DNA from 4 places in the Lysinibacillus sp. FSL K6-1151 genome. Region 1 is predicted to be linked to each of the others. Evidence: riboswitches for the same ligand, from Rfam matches in the RefSeq annotation. Region 1 holds a riboswitch; each other region holds the start of a gene.
The links. A riboswitch is a leader RNA that binds a small molecule or an ion and turns the genes downstream of it on or off. The one in region 1 is predicted to bind cobalamin.

Region 2: another riboswitch for cobalamin. It lies ahead of MHI04_RS20575 (hypothetical protein); the one in region 1 lies ahead of MHI04_RS10445 (hypothetical protein).
Region 3: another riboswitch for cobalamin. It lies ahead of MHI04_RS11570 (hypothetical protein); the one in region 1 lies ahead of MHI04_RS10445 (hypothetical protein).
Region 4: another riboswitch for cobalamin. It lies ahead of MHI04_RS19750 (iron chelate uptake ABC transporter family permease subunit); the one in region 1 lies ahead of MHI04_RS10445 (hypothetical protein).

The regions. Positions count from the first base shown of each region.
Region 1 is NZ_CP152040.1:2,159,420-2,164,615, reverse strand. It holds gene MHI04_RS10455 (translation factor GTPase family protein) at 1-1,827, shown strand, start outside; gene MHI04_RS10450 (hypothetical protein) at 1,895-2,056, opposite strand; gene MHI04_RS10445 (hypothetical protein) at 2,122-2,844, opposite strand; cobalamin riboswitch at 3,072-3,256, opposite strand; gene MHI04_RS10440 (GNAT family N-acetyltransferase) at 3,577-3,777, opposite strand; gene MHI04_RS10435 (8-oxo-dGTP diphosphatase) at 4,242-4,715, opposite strand; gene MHI04_RS10430 (PH domain-containing protein) at 4,983-5,196, opposite strand, start outside.
Region 2 is NZ_CP152040.1:4,257,331-4,262,526, reverse strand. It holds gene MHI04_RS20585 (hypothetical protein) at 1-288, shown strand, start outside; gene MHI04_RS20580 (glutathione peroxidase) at 370-915, shown strand; cobalamin riboswitch at 1,015-1,215, shown strand; gene MHI04_RS20575 (hypothetical protein) at 1,368-1,925, shown strand; gene MHI04_RS20570 (ABC transporter substrate-binding protein) at 1,909-2,859, shown strand; gene MHI04_RS20565 (tyrosine-protein phosphatase) at 3,002-3,769, shown strand; gene MHI04_RS20560 (MATE family efflux transporter) at 3,920-5,196, shown strand, end outside.
Region 3 is NZ_CP152040.1:2,379,904-2,385,099, forward strand. It holds gene MHI04_RS11555 (acyl-CoA dehydrogenase family protein) at 1-1,459, shown strand, start outside; gene MHI04_RS11560 (enoyl-CoA hydratase-related protein) at 1,476-2,261, shown strand; gene MHI04_RS11565 (enoyl-CoA hydratase/isomerase family protein) at 2,276-3,340, shown strand; cobalamin riboswitch at 3,476-3,664, shown strand; gene MHI04_RS11570 (hypothetical protein) at 3,864-4,064, shown strand; gene MHI04_RS11575 (hypothetical protein) at 4,104-4,760, shown strand; cobalamin riboswitch at 5,044-5,196, shown strand, end outside.
Region 4 is NZ_CP152040.1:4,079,589-4,084,784, forward strand. It holds gene MHI04_RS19730 (TetR family transcriptional regulator) at 1-495, shown strand, start outside; gene MHI04_RS19735 (SMR family transporter) at 567-920, shown strand; gene MHI04_RS19740 (SMR family transporter) at 920-1,234, shown strand; gene MHI04_RS19745 (heme ABC transporter ATP-binding protein) at 1,517-2,308, opposite strand; gene MHI04_RS19750 (iron chelate uptake ABC transporter family permease subunit) at 2,314-3,360, opposite strand; cobalamin riboswitch at 3,505-3,693, opposite strand; gene MHI04_RS19755 (YdhK family protein) at 4,006-4,575, shown strand; gene MHI04_RS19760 (response regulator transcription factor) at 4,616-5,196, opposite strand, start outside.

The DNA.
Region 1 (5,196 bases):
CAGGATACCTTTCTCGATCATCATGAGCTAGAGCGCAAGCGTGGTATTACCATTTTTGCCGAGCAAGGTCGCATGAACATAGGCGACGATACATACACGTTGATTGATACACCAGGGCATGTCGACTTCTCCCCTGAGATGGAGCGCGCCATTCGTGTGATGGATTATGCCATTGTTATCATTAGTGCGGTCGAGGGCGTACAGGGTCATACGGAAACCGTGTGGCAGCTTTTACGCAAATACCATGTCCCAACATTCTTCTTTATCAATAAAATTGATCGCGAAGGAGCCAATGTGGAGGCCGTTATGACACAGCTCCGCAAGGATTGTTCCCAGCAGGTGCTGTTCGTCGATGAACCGCTTCGTACTGATTATGTTTCAAGCGGCATCATGGAATGGTTGGCTGAGCGTAATGAAGAGCTGCTCAATGCCTTTTTGAATGAGTCATTGGAGCATGAGCAATGTCTTACTCAGCTACAGACCATGATTCAAAAGGAATGTGCCTTCCCCTGCTTTACAGGGTCTGCCCTAAAGGATGAGGGCATCAAGGAATTGCTTGCCCAGCTCCCTCTATTAACAGACACCCATTTTGAAGTGAATGCACCGTTTGAGGGGGAGGTTTTTAAAATTCGTCATGACGGCCACCAGCGTTTAACATTTATGAAGGCTGTCAAGGGCGTTTTACATGTTCGGGATGAATTTTCGTTTGAAGAAGTGACAGAAAAAGTGACTGAAATTCGCCTCTATAATGGCAGTCGCTTTGATACCGTCCAACAGGTTGAAGCGGGAGAGATTTTTGCTGTTAAAGGACTTAGTCAGGCCAATATTGGAGACCGCATCGGCACTACTATGCTGTCACAGCCCTATGAGCTTGTCCCAACGCTACAGGCAAAGGTTCAATATGAGGGCCATCAGCATATCAAGGAAGTGTTACAAATTTTCCGTTTACTAGAAGCAGAAGAGCCTTCCTTACGTGTGGTTTGGCAGGAAAAGTTCCAGGAAATCCATGTGCACATTATGGGCGTTATTCAGTTGGAGGTACTGATAGAAGTGTTAATGAAGCGTTTTTCATTAACGGTCTCCTTTGGCGAGCCCCAAATTTTATATATGGAAACCATTGCGACGACGGTGACAGGCTATGGTCATTTTGAGCCCCTCAAGCATTATGCAGAAGTTCATTTACTAATGGAGCCCAATCCGCGAGGAGTAGGTAATACATTTAGCAATGCCTGCCATGCGGATCATTTATCGGTAGGCAACCAACGCCTTGTTGAAAAGCACCTGTTTGAGCGTGATCACCATGGCTTACTCACAGGCTTCCCTCTGACAGATATTCATTTTACACTGCTAACAGGTCGCGGACATAATGAACATACATCGGGCGGCGATTTCCGAGAAGCTAGTTTCCGTGCGCTACGTCAAGGACTTGAGCAAGCACAGAACATCCTGCTTGAACCTTATTATCGCTTTAAAATGAAGGCTTCGAACGACTTTATCGGCCGCATGATGAGCGACATACAGCAAGCTGCTGGCACATTCGATGACCCCATCTTATCCGAAACAGATGTTGTGCTAACGGGACGAGCGCCCGTCGCCACCCTAATGAGCTATAGCACAACCTTTGCGGCCTATACCAATGGTAAGGGCGCACTCACACTCCAATTTGATGGCTATGATGTGTGTCATAATGCCGAGGAAATTATTTCGCACATTGGCTACGATAAAAATGCCGACCCAGAATACAGCTCCTCCAGCATCTTTTGTGCGAAGGGCAAAGGATATTCTGTTCCTTGGCACGAGGCACAAGCAGCCATGCATTGTCTGTAAGTAGGTAATCCTGCCCGCGCGAAGCCGTTTGCTTGCGCGGGTGTTTACTTGCTTTGAGCGAGAATATTTACCCTGTTTGCGCGAGTATTCCTTGCTGGAGCGAGAGTATTTCATCTGCTTCCGCGAGTATTCCCCGCTCGAACGAGAGTATTTCATCTCCTTCCGCGAGTATTCGCTGCTTGAGCGAGAGTATTTCATCTGCTTCCGCGAGTATTCGCTGCTCGAACAAGAGTATTTACCCCCTACCCTTCAAATAAATAAAAACAAGCCCTCCGTTTGATGGAGGGCTTGAGTTTATAATGCGCCTACTGCTTTCTTTGTAGAACTGTGCACAAGGTATGCAGGCTCGACAATCACGTAGTCATGCGTGTTTGTGAAATCAACTAGCACTTTACCAGGATAACTTTTTAAAATTTGCAGTTGATCAATTAATTGCAGCAATAGCTCGTGACCGTTGCCGCGTGGATGCCAGTTGAAATGGTAATCATTTAATGCCTGAACCGCTTCAATAAATTGGGCGTATTCCTGCTGCACAAAGGCTATTAACTTATCATGTTGAGGCGCTAAATCATGGATATATGTTTCATAAAAACGCATCACGATCGAGCATAATACATCATTGACACGCGCTGCACTTAAAACAGGCTTTGGCTTCAGTGACAGACGGTCAAGGTTGGGCTTGGCACGAGTGGAATCAATGCGTGTAATTAAATGGTATGGCTCCCCGTTAACCTCATAGACAATCGGGTTAGTCGGCATATACATCATAAAGCTATTGGTCTTCGTTTTCAGTTGATCGGTTACCGCTGCCTTCGCGAAAAGATGCCCGTCCACATCCCCATTTTGTATCCAAATAATTTCTTTATTATATAAAATTTGCTCAAAGAAGCGATCATTGCGGATCAGCTTCGTTGCTAATAATTGGTCAATCAATGATTCGACCGCCATTCTTGTTTTCGCTTTCTTGGCAACTTCTGTGCGTGGCTGCTTACAAATGGTCATATCTAAAGAAGTCATACATGCATCCCCTTTACGTACATAATGTCAAAACAAAAAGGATTTCCTACCATTTTTGAGGAAATCCTTCGCTTATCTTCGTTCATCACCCAATGCCAAACAAACCCTAAGTATGTGTAAATGAGCCCGATTGCGAACCCCTTCATTTACTTTGGGCGTTTGACGTACCGTGACGAACAGAGCATTCTGTTTTGTCAACATGCCACCTCCTATTCCTCGTAGGTTACTGGTGTGTACTCGTAATAGGCAGGTATCCTGACTCATGGTCATCGCCACTTTTCTCCTTCCCATCATTTGACAGTGGTTGCTGAAAAGTCGCTCACATTTACAGTTGCGGGACAGTGTCGGATTCGCACCGACTTCCCTTTTAAGCAAATTGCACGCAATTTACACCTATTACTACACGCTATTCAGTTGGTAAGGAAATTTACGAAAATTCTCTATTCCTTAGCTAATCATTGTAAAGTATTGTATGTCCAAAGTCAATTTATGCTAAAAAATACTAATTATTTCAAAATAATTCCATGTAAATGGATGCATAGAATACTAGGTTTTCCTCATGTCACACTGAGCATCGCTTTAATTGCTTTCTGTAAAATGATAATAAAGTTATTTCTAATCAAAAAATACAAAAATTATATTATAAGAAGGCTCATTAAAGTTGTTTAAATCTTGTTCAACTAGCCCCCGTTAGTTCAACAACTTCCTGAAATCAATTCTTGTGTAGTTTTATTATAGGTAAGAGATAGGTTCGTAACCGTGTTTGCTAATTAACTTTATCATGTTGGGATTTTCTATCGAGTCAACACTCACAAATATTTCAGAATGTCCTAAACTCTTTGCAATATTTTCTCTATACCTCATTAAGTCTGAACCTATACCATTACCACGATAATCCTCTTTTACATATAGGTCACTTAATTTAGGAAGCAAAGTACCTTTTAATTTAAGAACTCCAAAACCTAATATAAGTGCGTCTTGATATTATTCCTTTTTTGCAAATTGCTTTAAATAATTCGTGAATAGATCTTTATTATTTCTACTATCATAAACCCGATAAGTCGTTTTCATTCGCTAATCTGATTATGTAGTTCATGGTTACTGCCACTTCCCTATTCTTTAATAAATCACTATTATAAAATTTCTTCTTCAACAATATGCACCGTTCGTTAAATAAACAAAAGGACGGTCAAGCACCTTTTATTTTAGAATTTTCTCTAGCTATTCTTAATCCCTCTCTACCATTTAGATATTGAAAGTTAAACTATTTAACAAAGTGGGTAAATTTAAGCCCCATTATTTATTCTTCACATATATATGTATTGAACTGACCTCGATGTTATTGAAAAGCGACTGCTCTATTGAACGATTGCCCCCTGTCAGTCCAATAACAAGTTTTAGGTGTGACGTATAGTAACTTTCCCTTCTTTATTTTCTTCGTGGTTCCATTCAACTTGAATCTCAAATGTTCCATCTTGAAAAAATAAAGGAAATCTTCTCCGTATCGATGGCTGCATAGGAAGTTTATATGCGCTCTCTATATCTACCCAAACCGCTTTCCCCTCTGGAGCATCTTTCAAGAGTTCACCCTCGAAATCCTTTGTTATGCAATTAAATATCATATATCTATCTTTTGCGACTGGATTAACATATTCATAAAGCCCTTTATAAATAAGGTTTCTAACTTCTAACCCCGTTTCTTCTTTTACTTCTCTGATAGCACTTTCTACAATACTTTCAGGAAATTCAACTTTACCACCCGGTGGAATAAAACCTTTGAAATGGTCGTGCTGTCTATCCAGAAGTAAAACCTTCTCTTCACTTTGAATCATACACACATTCCATATTTTATAATTAATAGAATTACTCATAATTCACTCCATCTTTTTTAAATAAATATTACCATATATGTGTCCTTCTTAGTTAAACAACCTTATTATCGCTTAACACTTTCTCTACATCATAGAAAATATATATGCCCGCACCTCTTTGTTGATTTTTAAATGTCCTGTAATTCTTTTTTTCGTAATCGGAACTGGAATCCCTTACACCCTTCACAAGGTATTTCCTCATCTTTATCATCCTTTCTTTGCACAACAAAAAAGCCTCGCATAAATGCGGGCTTTTAGTACCATACATTACGTCCCCAAAACATACTGCGCTAAAACACTTTGCACTTTGTAAATATTCGTCGCCTTGTTGAAGTTTTTTTGAATCGGTAACGAACTGCCTGACACCCATATTTTGAGCTCTGCATCTAAATCAAATGTCCCGGCTGTTTCTACTGAAAAATGAACGATATTTTTATAGGGGATGGAATGATATTCGGTTTTCTTGCCAGTCACCCCTTGC
Region 2 (5,196 bases), 2.1 Mb from region 1:
GATGAACGATCCGTTACAGCTCGAAATGCATTACAAGCTATTTGGAAAATTGGGCTAGCAGGTCAAGTACAAAGTGACTTAGTGGTGTCTTATTTAGCAAAGAGATTTCAAACTTGTTTAGATGAGAAGCATCCGACTCACATTCGCCATGATATTATTGTATCTTTTAAAAAGCTATATGACGAGACAAGTGACATAAAGTTATTAGACATTGCCCATCGTTTAATTAATGAAGAGCAGGACGTTAAATCTAAACAGAAGTATAAGTCAGCCATCCGTTCAACGTAACGAGATGGTGTTTTTTGTGCAAATTATTTGGTAAATTATTGAATAGTCAACAATAAATGAAAAAACAAAAGGGGTTAAGACATGAGCATTTATAATTATTTAGTACGAAAACCTAATGGTGAAATTTTATCCATGGAAACATATCGTGGAAAAACGATGCTAATTGTCAATACGGCGAATCAATGCCGATTTACATATCAATTTGATGACTTACAAAAAATGTATGATAAATATGGGAAAGATAATTTTGTCGTTCTAGGATTTCCTTGCGATCAATTTGGTCATCAAAATCCTGAAGATGGCGAGGAGACTACGCATCTTTGTAAAGTGAATTATGGCGTTACCTTCCCAATTTTTGAGCTTGTACAAGTAAATGGAGAGACTACCCACCCATTATTCAATTATTTAAAACATGAAGTGGATTTTCGAGAGTTTGGCAAGGCGAGCATGCAGGAAAAAATGCTTGCTGAGGCAATTGTTCAACTTGCCCCAAACTTTTTAGATGGTCGTAATATTCGCTGGAACTTTACAAAGTTTTTAGTAGATGCTAACGGCAAGACCGTTGCACGCTTTGAACCAACAGATTCACAACTTGATATTGAACAGGCAATTGAAACTATACTATAAAACAGTTTTGTTTATCTTATTCTTTAGAAATGGTGACGATCCATTCAAAGCACAGCTATTTTTTCCTATTAATATATGATAAACTGCTTTACAAGTGAATTATTCTTGCAGAATAAAGGTGCTAACAAGCATAATCGGGAATTCGGTGAAAAACCGAAGCTGTTTCCGCAACTGTAAGTACAGCTAGTATAAAGGTTTACCACTGTCTTAACAGAGATGGGAAGGTACTTTATCACACATTCGTTTTTTATGTAATGAACTGTACAAGCCAGGAGACCGACCTTTGTTTGAACGTATAAAAACTTCTCGGAAGCTAGGAGGATATACGGCAAATACATAGGCTATGTCATGTTAATTTGGCCATTATTATGTTATTTTCGTCGTTCCTTTGCGTAAAGGAGCGGCGTTTTTTTATGCAAGAATTTTCATAATGAAAAGTGGGGGGAACGCAAGTGAAAAAAGATGCACGTTATTCTTGTTATCCATTTATGCGTGAAAAAGCTTCGACGGTTGATTTTGAGATTCGAACAGACAGTCTGACTACGCATTTGGGAGTTGCTTTAGCTGCAGTTAAGAAAGAGGATGTACAAGCTGTTGTAGAAGATTTAATGGTTATTTTACCTATGGCCTACCATGTCAATGGCTCGGTTCGTGGAAAACTAGCTGTAACAGAAGAGGATCTTGCTTGGTTAAGTGAGCGCTATGATTTTTATGTTCGTCATGTGAAGGAAGAGATACAAAACTTTGTTTTACCTCAAGGTACGGAGGCTGCTGCTGCTCTACATCTTTGCCGTAGTGAAGCCAAAAAATCATATCGTACATTACACAAAGTATCGGAAGAACGAGAGGTTCCAGCTATTCTTTTTGATTATTTAGGCCTATTAGCCAATGTCTGCTTCGTTATGGCTGTCTTTATGAATCAACAAGCAGGGATAGCTGAAATATCATTTATTAGTAAATCATATCCGATGAAAAAGAAAAAGGAGAATAATAATGAAGAAATTATTTAATGTTCAATGGCTAACAGTACTCTTCCTTGCAATGATTTTAGCAGGTTGTGGTACTTCAGTAGATACTAAAAATAAAGACGCTTCACAGGATACACAACAAACAGAGCAAACAAACTACAAAGTGACAGATGATCGCGGTGTAGAAATAGAGTTTAAAGAAGTACCAAAAACAGTTGTATCATTGCAACCAAGTAATACAGAAATTTTATTTGCTCTAGGTGTTGGTGATAAAATCGTAGGAGCAACTGAGTATGATACTTACCCAGAGGAAGCACAGAAAATTGAACGGGTTTCTGATTCTGTGAATTTTAACAGTGAACGAATCATAGCGTTGAAGCCAGATGTTGTTATAGCTTATACGATTGGTGATAAGGAAGCAATGAAACCACTTGAAGATGCTGGAATCAAAGTGTTTGTTATTCAATCAGCAGCTACATTCGATGATGTTTATGGTGACATCGAACAGATCGCAGCTGTAATGGGTGTTGCAGATAAAGGAAATGAAGTAAACGAAGAGATTAAAGCGAAATTAGCTGACGTTAAAGCAAAGGTGAAGGAAGTAAAAGCACCGAAAAATGTTTATTTAGAAATTAGTCCTAAGCCCGATATTTATACAGCAGGCTCTGGTACTTTCCAGCAAGAAATACTAGATGCAGCCAATGTTAAGAATGTTTTTTCTGACTTGAGCAGCTGGGCACAAGTTTCTGAGGAAGATGTCATAGTGAAAAACCCAGATGTTATTTTAACGACAGTAAACTACACAGAGGATCCAATAGGTGAAATACTTGCACGTGATGGATGGAATACAGTGACAGCAGTTCAAAATAAAGCAGTACAGACTCTTGATACAGATATCTCTAATCGACCTGGCCCACGTATTGGGGAAGCCGTAGAACTAGTAGCAAAGGCTGTCTATCCAGAGTTATTTAAATAAGAAACCATTCAAGGCTAGCTGTATACTGACAGCTAGCCATTTTTATGTGGGTTGTTATTTCCTAGTGTGAAAATTGGAATTAATTGAGTTAGTTCTATAAAATAAAAGTAAGAGTGCTCGATAATTTTAGGAGGTGTAGTAATTGGAACAGTTAGAGACAAAGATAATTCCATTTGAGGCAGTTTATAATTTTCGAGATATGGGGGGATATAGGACAAGGGATGGGCGCATTGTCAAGAACGGTTTATTTTACCGCTCAGCGGCTCTTGGGAAAATGACGTTGGCGGATAAAGAGCTATTTGAAACATTAGGGATTAAAACCATTTTTGATTATCGTGATAATAATGAGGCACACCATAATCCTAACCCTATGTTCTCACACGCTCAATATATTCAAATACCAGCGAAGGGCAATCATACATTTGAAATGCCTACAAATGCTGGTGGTAGAGATTTTTATAAAGCAGTAAGCCCCGAAATGTTCCGAGATTTTTATGCACAGATGCCGTTTAATAATCCTTCTTTTAAAGAGTTAATGAAAACCATACAAAATCCTGACAATTTGGGTCTTGTCCACCATTGTGCAGTTGGTAAGGATCGCACAGGTATAGGGGGAGCTCTTATTTTGCTAGCCTTAGATGTACCTGAGGAGACGATTATGGAAGACTATTTAAACACGAATATCCATTTACGTCCAATGGTAGACAGAATGGCACAGGCTATTCAACATCAATATAATGAGCAAGAATTACAGCAATTCTATGCATTAATGTCTGCTCGAGAAGACTATTTACAAGCAGCATTGGATGCTATGGATTACCATTATGGCTCAAAGACTAAGTTTTTAGAGCAGGAGTTTGGCCTAACTATTGCTAGACGAGAGCAATTGCAAGCTTATTGCTTAACATAACAATGACCCCTTTCACATATCTGTGTGAGAGGGATTTTTTATGTGGAAGCGCTGTCTTCCTATAAACCTCTTTACAGTCTGAAAATTTATGATAAGATACAATAGATTTTTAAGAAAAATATAGGAGAAGTGAAAGTATTGGCAGAGACAATGAAAGAGACAAATAAGTTAAGTCTATTCCATTTAACATGGCCTATTTTCTTAGAAGTATTTCTATTTATGTTAATGGGATTAGCCGATACTTTTATGCTCAGTGCTTTATCAGATAATGCTGTATCCGGAGTAGGTGCAGCCAATCAATATATCCATATTGCGATCTTGATTCTTGAAGTGGTAGGGAATGGTGCATCCATTGTCGTTTCACAGTATTTAGGTTCAAGACGTTTTTTTGAAGCAGCGAAAATATCGGCTTTAGCTGTCACAATGAATTTGGTTGTTGGACTGTTAATGAGTATTCTATTTTTCTTCTTTGCAAAACATTTAATGACTATGATGAACTTGCAGGGAGAAGTACTTCACTATGCACAAAGTTATTTAGTTATCATCGGGAGTTTTATTTTTCTACAGGCTATTATTAATGCACTTGCTGCAATTATTCGTGTACATGGTTGGACGAAGCAAACGATGTATGTATCACTTGGCATGAATATCTTGCATGTTGTGCTAAACTATGGTCTGATTTTTGGGAATTTAGGTTTACCAGAGCTTGGTGTAAAAGGAGCGGCTATTTCTTCGGTCATTAGTCGGGGATTAGCTGTACTAGTGTTTTTCTGGTTGCTCTATCAAGTGATGGAAGTACGCGTGAAGCTACACTATTATTTTGATTATTCTAAGGAATATGTAAGGAAAATATTAAACATTGGTTTACCTTCTGCCTTTGAGCAGGTACTTTATCAGTTTTGTCAGATTGTCTTTTTATATTATGCGACATATTTAGGAGCAGAAACACTGGCAGCACGACAATATGCTATGAATATTTCGATGTTTACGTATTTATTTGCGATTGCCATTGGTACAGGAACAGCTATTATTATCGGACGTCATGTGGGGGCAGGGAAGAAGGATGAGGCATACCATCAACTATGGATAAGTGTCCGTGCGGCATTTGTTTTTACGATTATTATGGTTGCAGTCGTTACGATTTTCCGCAAACCACTCATGCATGTTTTTACCGATAATCCAGATGTCATTACTATTGGAGCATCCGTGTTAGCCCTCAGTATTTTGCTAGAGACTGGCCGTACAATGAATATCGTTGTCATTAACTCTTTACGTGCTTCTGGAGATGCCAGATTTCCTGTGAAGATTGGTTTTCTATCGATGGTTTGTATGAGTCTTCCGCTTGGTTATTTATTTGTATTTATATTGGATTGGGGCTTGGTTGGAATATGGCTAGCTATTTCAGCAGATGAATGGGTACGTGCAAT
Region 3 (5,196 bases), 220 kb from region 1:
CTATGGAGGGCTAGAACTTAATAAAAAAATTTCCGGGTTAGTTGCAGAAAGAATGGGTTATGGCAGCTCATTCAGTGTATCTTACAATATTCACGCAGGAGTCGGCACATTGCCCTATGTCTATTTTGGCGATGCGTCCCAAAAGCTGAAATACCTACCAAAGCTGGCTTCAGGTGAATGGATTGGCGCCTACGCTCTGACTGAGCCAGACGCAGGCTCAGACGCACTACATCCCAAAACAAATGCCATTTTAAACGAGGACGGCTCTGCATGGGTAATAAATGGTGAAAAGCAATGGATTACCAATGCACAGCTAGCAAATCTCTTTGTTGTTTTTGCGAAAACGAGTGAAGGCATGACTGCATTCATTGTAGAACGTACGTTTAGCGGTGTATCTATTGGACAAGAAGAGGAGAAAATGGGCATTAAAGGCTCCTCGACAGCTACGCTTATTTTACAGGATGTTGTCGTGCCGAGGGAAAATGTTCTTGGCGAGGTTGGAAAAGGCCATAAAGTAGCGATGAATATATTGAACATGGCACGCCTAAAGCTAGCTTTCTCCAACATCGGCACTTCCAAGCAGGCACTTCAGTTAGCTGTAACATATGGTAGGGAACGGAAGCAATTTCACCAGCCAATCGTTCATTTTACCATGATACAGGAAAAACTTGCGGATATGGCGACCTCCATCTATGGGGCGGAAAGTGCTGCATACAGGACAGCAGGAGAAATAGATGATGCGATGGAAGTTACGGATAAAGAGTCAATGGTTCAAAAAATAGCTGATTTCGCTCTGGAATGCGCACTCAATAAAGTCAATTGCTCAGAAGTGCTTGGGGAAATTGTAGATGAAGCTGTACAAATCCATGGTGGCTATGGCTATATGCAAGACTACGAGGTTGAACGCTTATATCGTGACGCTAGAATTAGCCGTATTTTTGAAGGAACAAATGAAATCAACCGTTTAACAATGGCGAAGCTACTATATAAGAAGTATTCACAAGCAACATCTACCGAAAATGCTCCAGTAGCATATCAACCAGCAGAAAAGAATCAGCAATACATCCGTCTTGCCAAGTACTTAATGCAAATAGCCATCGCTGTCATTGCTGACGCACAGATTCAATTGGAGCAAGAGCAGGAATATATGCGTCTGCTAGCTGATATAGCAAAAGATATTTATGTTATGGAAGCTTCTTTACTGCGGACGGAAAAGAACGCATGTGACAATATGAAGCATTTGATGACAGATATTCTTTGTCAGGAAGGCTATCGTAAAATAGAAAAAAGGACAATCGACATTATTTGTGCTGCTGAAACAAATGAACAAAAGCGAAAAACAAGGTTAGATCATATTCAGCGCTTAAACATCCCACTCCATCAGAATCTCTTTATGAAAAAGCGAGAGATTGCAAGAGGGATCATCAACAATCCAAAATCGATCAGTTCATTATCATAAACAGGAGGGAAAAATCATGGTTGATACATTTGCCAATGTTAGTAAAGAAGATTCCATCACGCTTATTCATTTAAATCATCCACCAGCAAATACGTTGTCATCAGCTTCTATTGAACATCTTCGTGTCATTTTTAAAGAATTAGCTGAGGATGAAGAGACGAGAGCCATCATTGTGACCGGCTCTGGACGATTTTTTGCTGCGGGAGCAGATATAAAGGAATTTGTTGCTGCCTTTGGGCAACAGGATAGAGCATTACAAATGGCTGAGGCAGGCCAAGCGCTATGTGATGAAATTGAAGCCATGAAAAAGCCTGTTATTGCTGCTATTAATGGGCCAGCCCTTGGAGGAGGACTAGAGCTAGCGTTAGGCTGTCATTTCAGGATTGCTTCAAGTAATGCCATTGTTGGTTTACCGGAATTAAAGCTTGGCTTACTGCCGACATTCGGAGGCACTCAACGACTGAGCAGAATAACAACGCAAGCAAAGGCTCTACAATTAATTTTAACAAGCCAGCAATTAAGTGCTGACGAAGCACTACAACTAGGTATTATTCAAGTGGTGACGGAGCCAGATGAGCTTCTGCCAACTGCCAAAGCCCTTGCTCAGTCTTTTGTTGAGGGCAAAAGTATGACAAGTGTATCCCGTACAATTGAATGTATAATTCAAGGCGGGAAGGATCATCTCCAAAAAGGGTTGGAATTAGAACGAACACGCTTTGCTGAGTTATTTTTAACAGCGGATGCTAGAGAAGGCGTTCAAGCGTTTATTGACAAAAGACAGCCCAACTTTAAACATTCGTAAGGGAGGAAACTACTATGACAAATGAAGTAATATTTTCCGTCAGTGATGGTGGCGCAGCAAGCATTACGCTGAATCGTCCTCAAGCTTTAAACTCACTTTCTATAGAAATGCTAAAGCCCATTGGTGAGAAACTAAAGGAATGGCAGGCGAATGATCAAATACACTTGATAATTCTAAGAGGTGCTGGCGAAAAGGGCTTTTGTGCTGGGGGTGATATTAAAACACTCTATAAAGCTCGCTCCAGTCAGGAAGCTTTCCAAAATGCCGAAATCTTTTTTGAGGAAGAATATCAAATAGATAAGGCAATCTATCACTACCCAAAGCCTATCATTGCTTGCCTTGATGGCATTGTCATGGGAGGTGGGGTTGGTTTAACGTATGGGGCTAGCCACCGAATTGTGACAGAGCGAACAAAATGGGCTATGCCAGAAATGAATATTGGCTTCTTTCCTGATGTTGGAGCTGCCTATTTTCTAAATAAAGCGCCTGGCTATGTAGGATATTACTTAGCTTTAACAGCATCGATCATCCAAGCTGCGGATGTTCTCTTTGCTAATGGTGCGGATAGCTATATGACGAGCGATCATTTACACGCATTCCTCACACGCATTGAACAAACGAACTGGCATACAGTGGAGACTAGCACAGCTCTAAAGCAATTAATAGAGGACTATTCAAGTACACCAACAGCAAACAGTGAGCTTGCCAGCCTTCAAAATGAAATCGATCAACATTTCTCAAAACATACAGTGGAGAAGATAGTCGAATCCTTAGACAATGACCTAAGCAAATTTGCACAAGAAACAAAGCAGTTGCTTCTATCTAAATCTCCATCATCCTTAAAAATTACATTAAAGCAACTGATAGATGCCCAACATAAAACGGTAGAAGAATGCTTTGCGACTGATTTAATCTTGGCAAAAAACTTTTTAAATCATGAGGATTTCTATGAAGGGGTTAGGTCTGTCGTCATTGATAAGGATCGAAATCCTCAGTATATCTATCAAACATTCGCTGATTTTACAGATGATATACTTGAAAAATTCTTTCAAGACAGTAGTGAAACCGTAAAGAAGTAAGAACAATGACATCTTCGCTCAATAAATGCTGAAACCATCTACTTGTTAAGAGGTAGGTGGTTTCTTAAGTGTTGTTCTGTAGATTTTCATAGGGTTTTGTCAGAGAAAGTAGAATGATATGTTATACTATAAAAAACGGAATAAAAGGATAAAGGTACAAATTCAATAGAATTTGTTTAAAAGGGAAGAACGGTGAAAAGCCGTCGCTGTCCCGCAACTGTAATTGGGAGCACATTTTAAAAACCACTGTTATGTATGTAATGGGAAGGGAAAAATGTGTGATGATCATAAGCCAGGAGACCTGCCTTTATCTAGTACAGCCAAAACCTACGCGGATAGGGGGTGTTGAGTGTGACGAATTACCTTCATCATACTCATAGTGCGACAACCAAAAAAAGAGTCTCTATTCAATATAGACGACTTATTTTATATTGGTTGAAGAACTATGAAGTATGTCAGTCATAGCTAGCATCTTCCCATTAGGGCAAGATGTTTTTTTTATGAATAAATAGGGGTGAACAAGATGACATCACATTCAATTTCATTTTATATAAATCAGTTAAAGCAGCAAATTATGAACAACCTTTCTGGTGAGCATATTAGGCCTTTACAGCTTTATATTAGGAAGTTAATAGAAGAAAACCCAAATGATTATACATCTATTAATGATGCCTATTTAACGATCAAGCGTGAATTAGTCGAGACATGTCATGATAGTAGATAAAAAATCTGAAGTGAAGTGAATAATTAAATGGAATGCAAAATGAACAAATCTGAAGACATAATGGACAACATAGATATGAATCAAAAAGTTTTATATAGAAAATTGGATCATTTTGAAATGGAAAGAGGCTTGGTATTAGAAAGTTTAGACATTTTTCTAAGATGGAATCAACAAACACAATACCTTTCTGAAGACAAGCTTCAAAAGCTTTGGATGAAACTGGTAAGGAAGTATAAATTCTCTCTCGATGAATGGGAAAGAACTGCTGGTCATACAAATATCCATGCTTATCTAGTGAAGGAGCAAGGACATGGGTTACAAAAGTTGATGCGCTTTTACAAAGATCGCCACGGCATAAAATGGTTGGAAAATGCATTTCATTATGGAATGTCATTGCTCATTGAAGTTGGAAAAATGCCTGGATTAGAAATGTTTTTCCTAACAAATTTAATATGTTACAGATGGGAAAAGGATTATTTAGAGGATGCAGATGTTCAACAGTTTTTTTGTCATTCAATAAATGGTAAAGTGAAGGAGGTCTATGAAAGTTTCAGGGCTTTCGATCAAGAACAGAATCTGTTAACCGCAACTACTCTCTATAAACTTTTATCAAAATATAATCCTCATTTTCAAGTGAATTCGGCAGCAACGCCTGAATTTTATAAGGAATTGTCCTTATTTGTCGAAATCGAGTAATCCATACGTTCGACATGTCAAACAGTCTATTATTCTTTAGAATATAGGCTGTTTCTATGTGAAATACGCTAGTATATTTAATGCTCATAGATCCGTAGTAACAAAAAATCTCGTACATAGTTTAGATACACAATGAATTAAGATATAAGTAATAGATGGTGAAATTCCTTCGAAAGTTATAATCGAAAATAATGAATAATCAAAAAATAAAGAAGTTTAGAATCTAGATTTACTTTTTATATGAAGGATGGTACACTTAAAACTATTGAACAACAACTATATATTGTGTTCGTTTTATATAGGTGCTACTATATGTAGTTTAAAAGGGAAGTTCGGTACAATTCCGACGCTGTCCCCGCAACTGTGAAGCTGACAATGATTACAACCACTGTGCATTCGCATGGGAAGGGAATCAGAGGATGAAGCAAAGCCAGGA
Region 4 (5,196 bases), 1.9 Mb from region 1:
GTCAAAGCTGCTGGGATTGCTCAAGGAACATTTTATCTCTACTTCCCATCACGCCTTTCTGTCATGCCAGCTATTGCAAAAAATATGGTAGAAAGAATTATTACTACCGTAGATGAAGGTGTTTCAGATCATAAGCCTTTTGATCAGCAACTTGAAGAGGTTGTTGAAATCATTTTCTCGATCACAAAGGAATATGGTGATATCGTTGCACTCATTTATGCTGGAATTGCACAAACAGAACATTTAAAAGAATGGGAAAGCATTTATGCACCATACTATGATTGGATGAGTAATTTCTTATTAACGGCTCAACAACAAGGCATCATTCGAGATTCAATTAATCCATCACGGTCAGCAAAGCTTATTATTGGTCTAATTGAATCTGCCGCAGAACAAGTTTATTTGTTTGATGACAGCAAGGATGAAACGATGACACTGCTTAAGCTTGAACTTCTAGACTTTTTATATCATGCACTTGGCCTACGTCACGCGTAAGTGACGTTCTCTTTTACCTATAAAATGACTGAACGTCAGTCATTTATTCTATTAATGAAAGGATTTTAATTATGCAAAAAGAATGGTTATATGTCGGTCTAACAAGTTTATTTGAATTATTTTGGATATTTGGTTTTAATGTAGCAAGTTCCTGGTGGCATTGGATTATTATTGTGTCTATAATTGCTATCGATTTTCACTTCTTATCAAAAGCTTGTGAAAACCTACCTACTGGTACCGTATACGCTATTTTCGCTGGTGCAGGTGCAATTGGCACTACGTTAATGGACATTTTTATTTTCGATGGAGAGTTTAATGCGATTAAAGGTATTTTCATGTTTATTTTAATATCGGGCGTTATTGGATTAAAATTAGCAGATAACGCACCAACAGATCACGATGAAAAGAAAGGAGTGAATGCATAATGGGTTGGGTATATATTTTATTAGCAGCAATAGCCGAAATTATAGGTGTTATTGGATTACGCTTTTATAGTCAAAATAAAACGATACGAAATTTATTATTATATATCGGTGGCTTTGGATTATCATTTGCCCTTTTATATGCATCCTTCAATTATTTACAGCTAAGCATTGCCTATGTTGTCTGGGTAGGTATTGGTACTGTCGGTGCAGTGCTTGTCAATATCATTTTCTTTGGTGAATCCAAAAATCTACCACGAATTATCAGTATCATCGCTATTATCATCGGTGTAGCAGGGTTAAAGGCCTTATCTTAATTAAACTACAATCAAAGGACATCCTTCTAATATCGAGGAATGTCCTTTGTCATTTAACCATTGAGTATATCTTTGAACCTGTTACATTTTTATAATTAAACAGATACACTGCGGTCCTTACTCTAGCTAATGAAAAATCCGTCTCCTGTATAAACATTGACTATTTTTCTAACTAAGAAACATAAAAACTCTTCCTGATATGACTGTTTCCAATGCCATGTATTTTCGTAAATGCTACTTTCATACATGAATATATTATGTAAAATAATTGTCCTTACTTTTTTAAACTTGACTGACCTTCTTTGCGAATTGATCAGGAACATACGTGAGGTATGGTTTACCAGTCAAGGAATGTGTTTGAATATCAGCAAAAACACCAAATACTTCTTGTAACAATGCTGGTGTTAGCACTTCCTCCGGTGTCCCATGACACACGATTCGACCTTGCTGCAACACGTAAATTTGATCACAGTACATTGCCGCAATATTCAAGTCATGTAAAGCCGCAACTACTGTTAAATGTAAGGTTTGAATTAAGTCCATAAGCTGAAGTTGATGTTGGATATCTAAATGATTCGTTGGCTCATCTAATATAAGCACTTGTGCTTGCTGTGCTAGTGCTCGTGCAACCATTACACGTTTTTTCTCTCCACCTGAAAGGGAGCTAAAGCTTCGTTTTTCTAAATGAGCTATACCTGTTTGCTTCAAAGCATCTTTAACAATTTGAAAATCTTGCTCTTGATCTAGCTCTAACAGTTTTTTATGTGGCGTTCTCCCCATGCTAACTAAATCATGTACAGTGAAATCAAATAAAACAGGTGTATCTTGACTAACAACAGCTAAATTCTTCGCAATTGCTTTACTAGATTGCTTTAAAATATCATGCTCATTTAATAATACCGTCCCGCTTTCAGGTTTTAGAAGACGATACATATTTTTTAGCAATGTTGATTTGCCACTACCATTAGGGCCAATTAACCCAACAAACTGCTTTTTCTTTATTTGAATACTTACTTCATGTAGTATACGTTGATCGTTAATGGAGAATGATACTTGCTTTGCTTCTAATGTCATATAAGTTAATCTCCTTCACCGAAAGAATAATTATTGCGACGGAGTAGCCAAATGAAAAATGGACCTCCACAAAAGGCTGTAATAATACCAATTGGCATTTCCTGAGGAGCAATGATAATTCGAGCAAAGGCATCAGCCCACACTAAGAAAATCCCCCCTATTAAAGCACTAATCGGTATCACATATTTATAGTTAGATCCCACAATTAAACGTACTATATGAGGGATAATTAGACCTACAAAACCAATAGAGCCACTGACTGCCACCAGTACACCTGTTAACAGGGAGACAAGTAATATAAGCTGAATCCGAAATTGCTGAAGATTAACCCCTAACGTCACTGCCGCTTCTTCCCCAAGTAAAAGTAAATTTAAATTTCGATAGTGTAGCCAGAGAAGCCCAAATACGACGAAAAATATGGAAGCTGGAATGATAATATTATTCCATTTAGCTCCTGCTAGACTACCTAGCATCCAAAACATAACAGCTTTTAAAGCCCCCTCTTGCTTTGACATCATTAAAATAAAATTAGAAATGGCCGTTAAAATAAAGGAAACAGCCATACCTGCCAATAACAGACGAAAAATAGAAACCCGTCCCCCAACACGTGATAAGAAAAACACCAGTGCAATGGCAAGTAATGATCCTAAAAAGGCTGATATTGAAAGCGCGTAAATACCTAAAAATGAAAAGGCTCCTAAAATAATTACAGAAGTAGCTCCGACAGCTGCCCCTGAAGAAATTCCTAGAATATATGGGTCAGCAATGGAATTTCGTACAAGCGCCTGAATCGCTGCCCCCGCAATGGCTAACCCCGCTCCAACAATAGCAGCTAGCAAAACACGAGGTGCTCTTATTTGCCAGATGATGATTTCCTGTGAGCGACTCCAATCTTGCTCTATGGCATTTTGTATAAAGGGGATTTTAGAAAGAATAACTTTCCATACATACAATGGCGTAACTGATACAGAGCCGACCATGACAGCAAAGGTCATAGAAACAATTAATACGAAGAAAAGGATTAAGGAAAAAAATATAAACTTTTTATTCATCCGTTTTAAACTCCTACTGAATAGTGATGAATGAAGCAATAAAAAAAGGTATTCCATACGCAACTACGCATAGAAACACCCTAGAATAAACAAAGTCAGAAAAAATCCAGCTATTGTCCGTAATTGCTTGCATCCTCGTGGGCATTACAGGTATTACTAACTGGCAGGTCTCCTGGCTTCGATTCAACACCCTATAATTGCCTTCCCATTCTTCCACAGTGGCAAATAATATTATAGGACTCCTCGTTACAGTTGCGGGACAGCGCCGGACTTACACCGACTTCCCTTTTAAGTGACATTATAAAATGGCACACCAATAGTATTTGAATTTATAAAATTGTGACGATTCTATCATACATTTTTATAGATTGTTAGTCTACATGGAATTTTATTTCTAAGGAAGAACAATATATAAGCTGTATCTTCGCAGTTTTGAGCACAATAGCTATTTGCTCGTTATAAATTGGCTATCTATTACTTAATAGTTTTGGCATGGGAGGAAACTTCACCACATCTTAGCCATTTTTCCTATCACATACATCAATGACATTTCGCTCTCTTCATTCATGTCAAAAAGCAATTGACATCCATCATTTCTGCACATTTGTTTGCTACAGTAAGGGAAAATAGTGAGGAGGATATTACATGATATTTAAAAGAAAATGGTCTACTGGACTTCTAGCAGTAACGGCCTTCATTAGTTTAACAGCTTGTGCGGAGGAGCAAACGAAGCCTGTATCTACTTCCAATAACACTGCTGAAGAAATGGATCATTCTACGATGAACCACTCAAGCTCAGGTGAAGTACCATCCACATTAAAGAACGCGGATAATCCGAAGTTTTCTGTTGGAAGTAACGTGATTATTACGGATGGACATATGGACGGTATGAGAGGTGCCGAAGCAACAATAATAGGTGCCTATAACACAACTGCCTATGTTATTTCCTATGAGCCAACTTCCGGTGGAAAGCGTGTAGAAAATCATAAGTGGGTGATTCATGAAGAATTGATTGATCCAGAAGAAGCACCACTAGCCCCTGGCACAGAAGTAAAAACGGACGCAGCGCATATGGAAGGTATGGAAAATGCGACTGTCCGTATTGAGGAGGCTATCCAAACGACTGTTTATATGGTTGATTACACTTCGACCACAAATGGTGAAGCTGTTAAAAATCATAAATGGGTGACAGAAGAAGAATTAACCTCAAAATAATATGAACAACCTCTCCAGCATTTCTGGCAGAGGTTGTTTTCTAGCTTTTGTGTTGTAACGGTTTTCTATCAATTGACTTATGCCATTTATAGCCGATACCCCATACTGTTTGCAAGTAATCATCCGCAGGGAACCCACTTTTTCTTAATTTTTCTCGTAAATTACGCACATGAGAATCAATGGTACGATCTTCAATTGTCACATTATATCCCCAGACTGTGGTGATTAGATGTTCTCTAGAAAATACTTTATTTTGATGATCTAAAAATAAAACAAGCATGGAAAATTCCTTTGGTGTTAGAGGAATTGCCTCATGTTGAAAATATAATTCAAAGGATTCCTTATCTAAGCGAAGACCCTCAAAGCTAATAACCTTTTCCTCTATTTTCGATCTTCTTAATACCGCATATATACGTGCTAATAACTCTTCCTCATCGAAGGGTTTTAATATGTAGTCATCAGCACCGAGGTTTAAGCCTTTGACAATATCCGCATGCTCTCCTTTTGCAGTAAGCATAATGATGGGCACATCCCAAAACTTCCTAATTTCTTGGCACGCCTGCCACCCATCCATCTCTGGCATCATAACATCCAAAAGAATTAAATCTGCATGCCCATCTT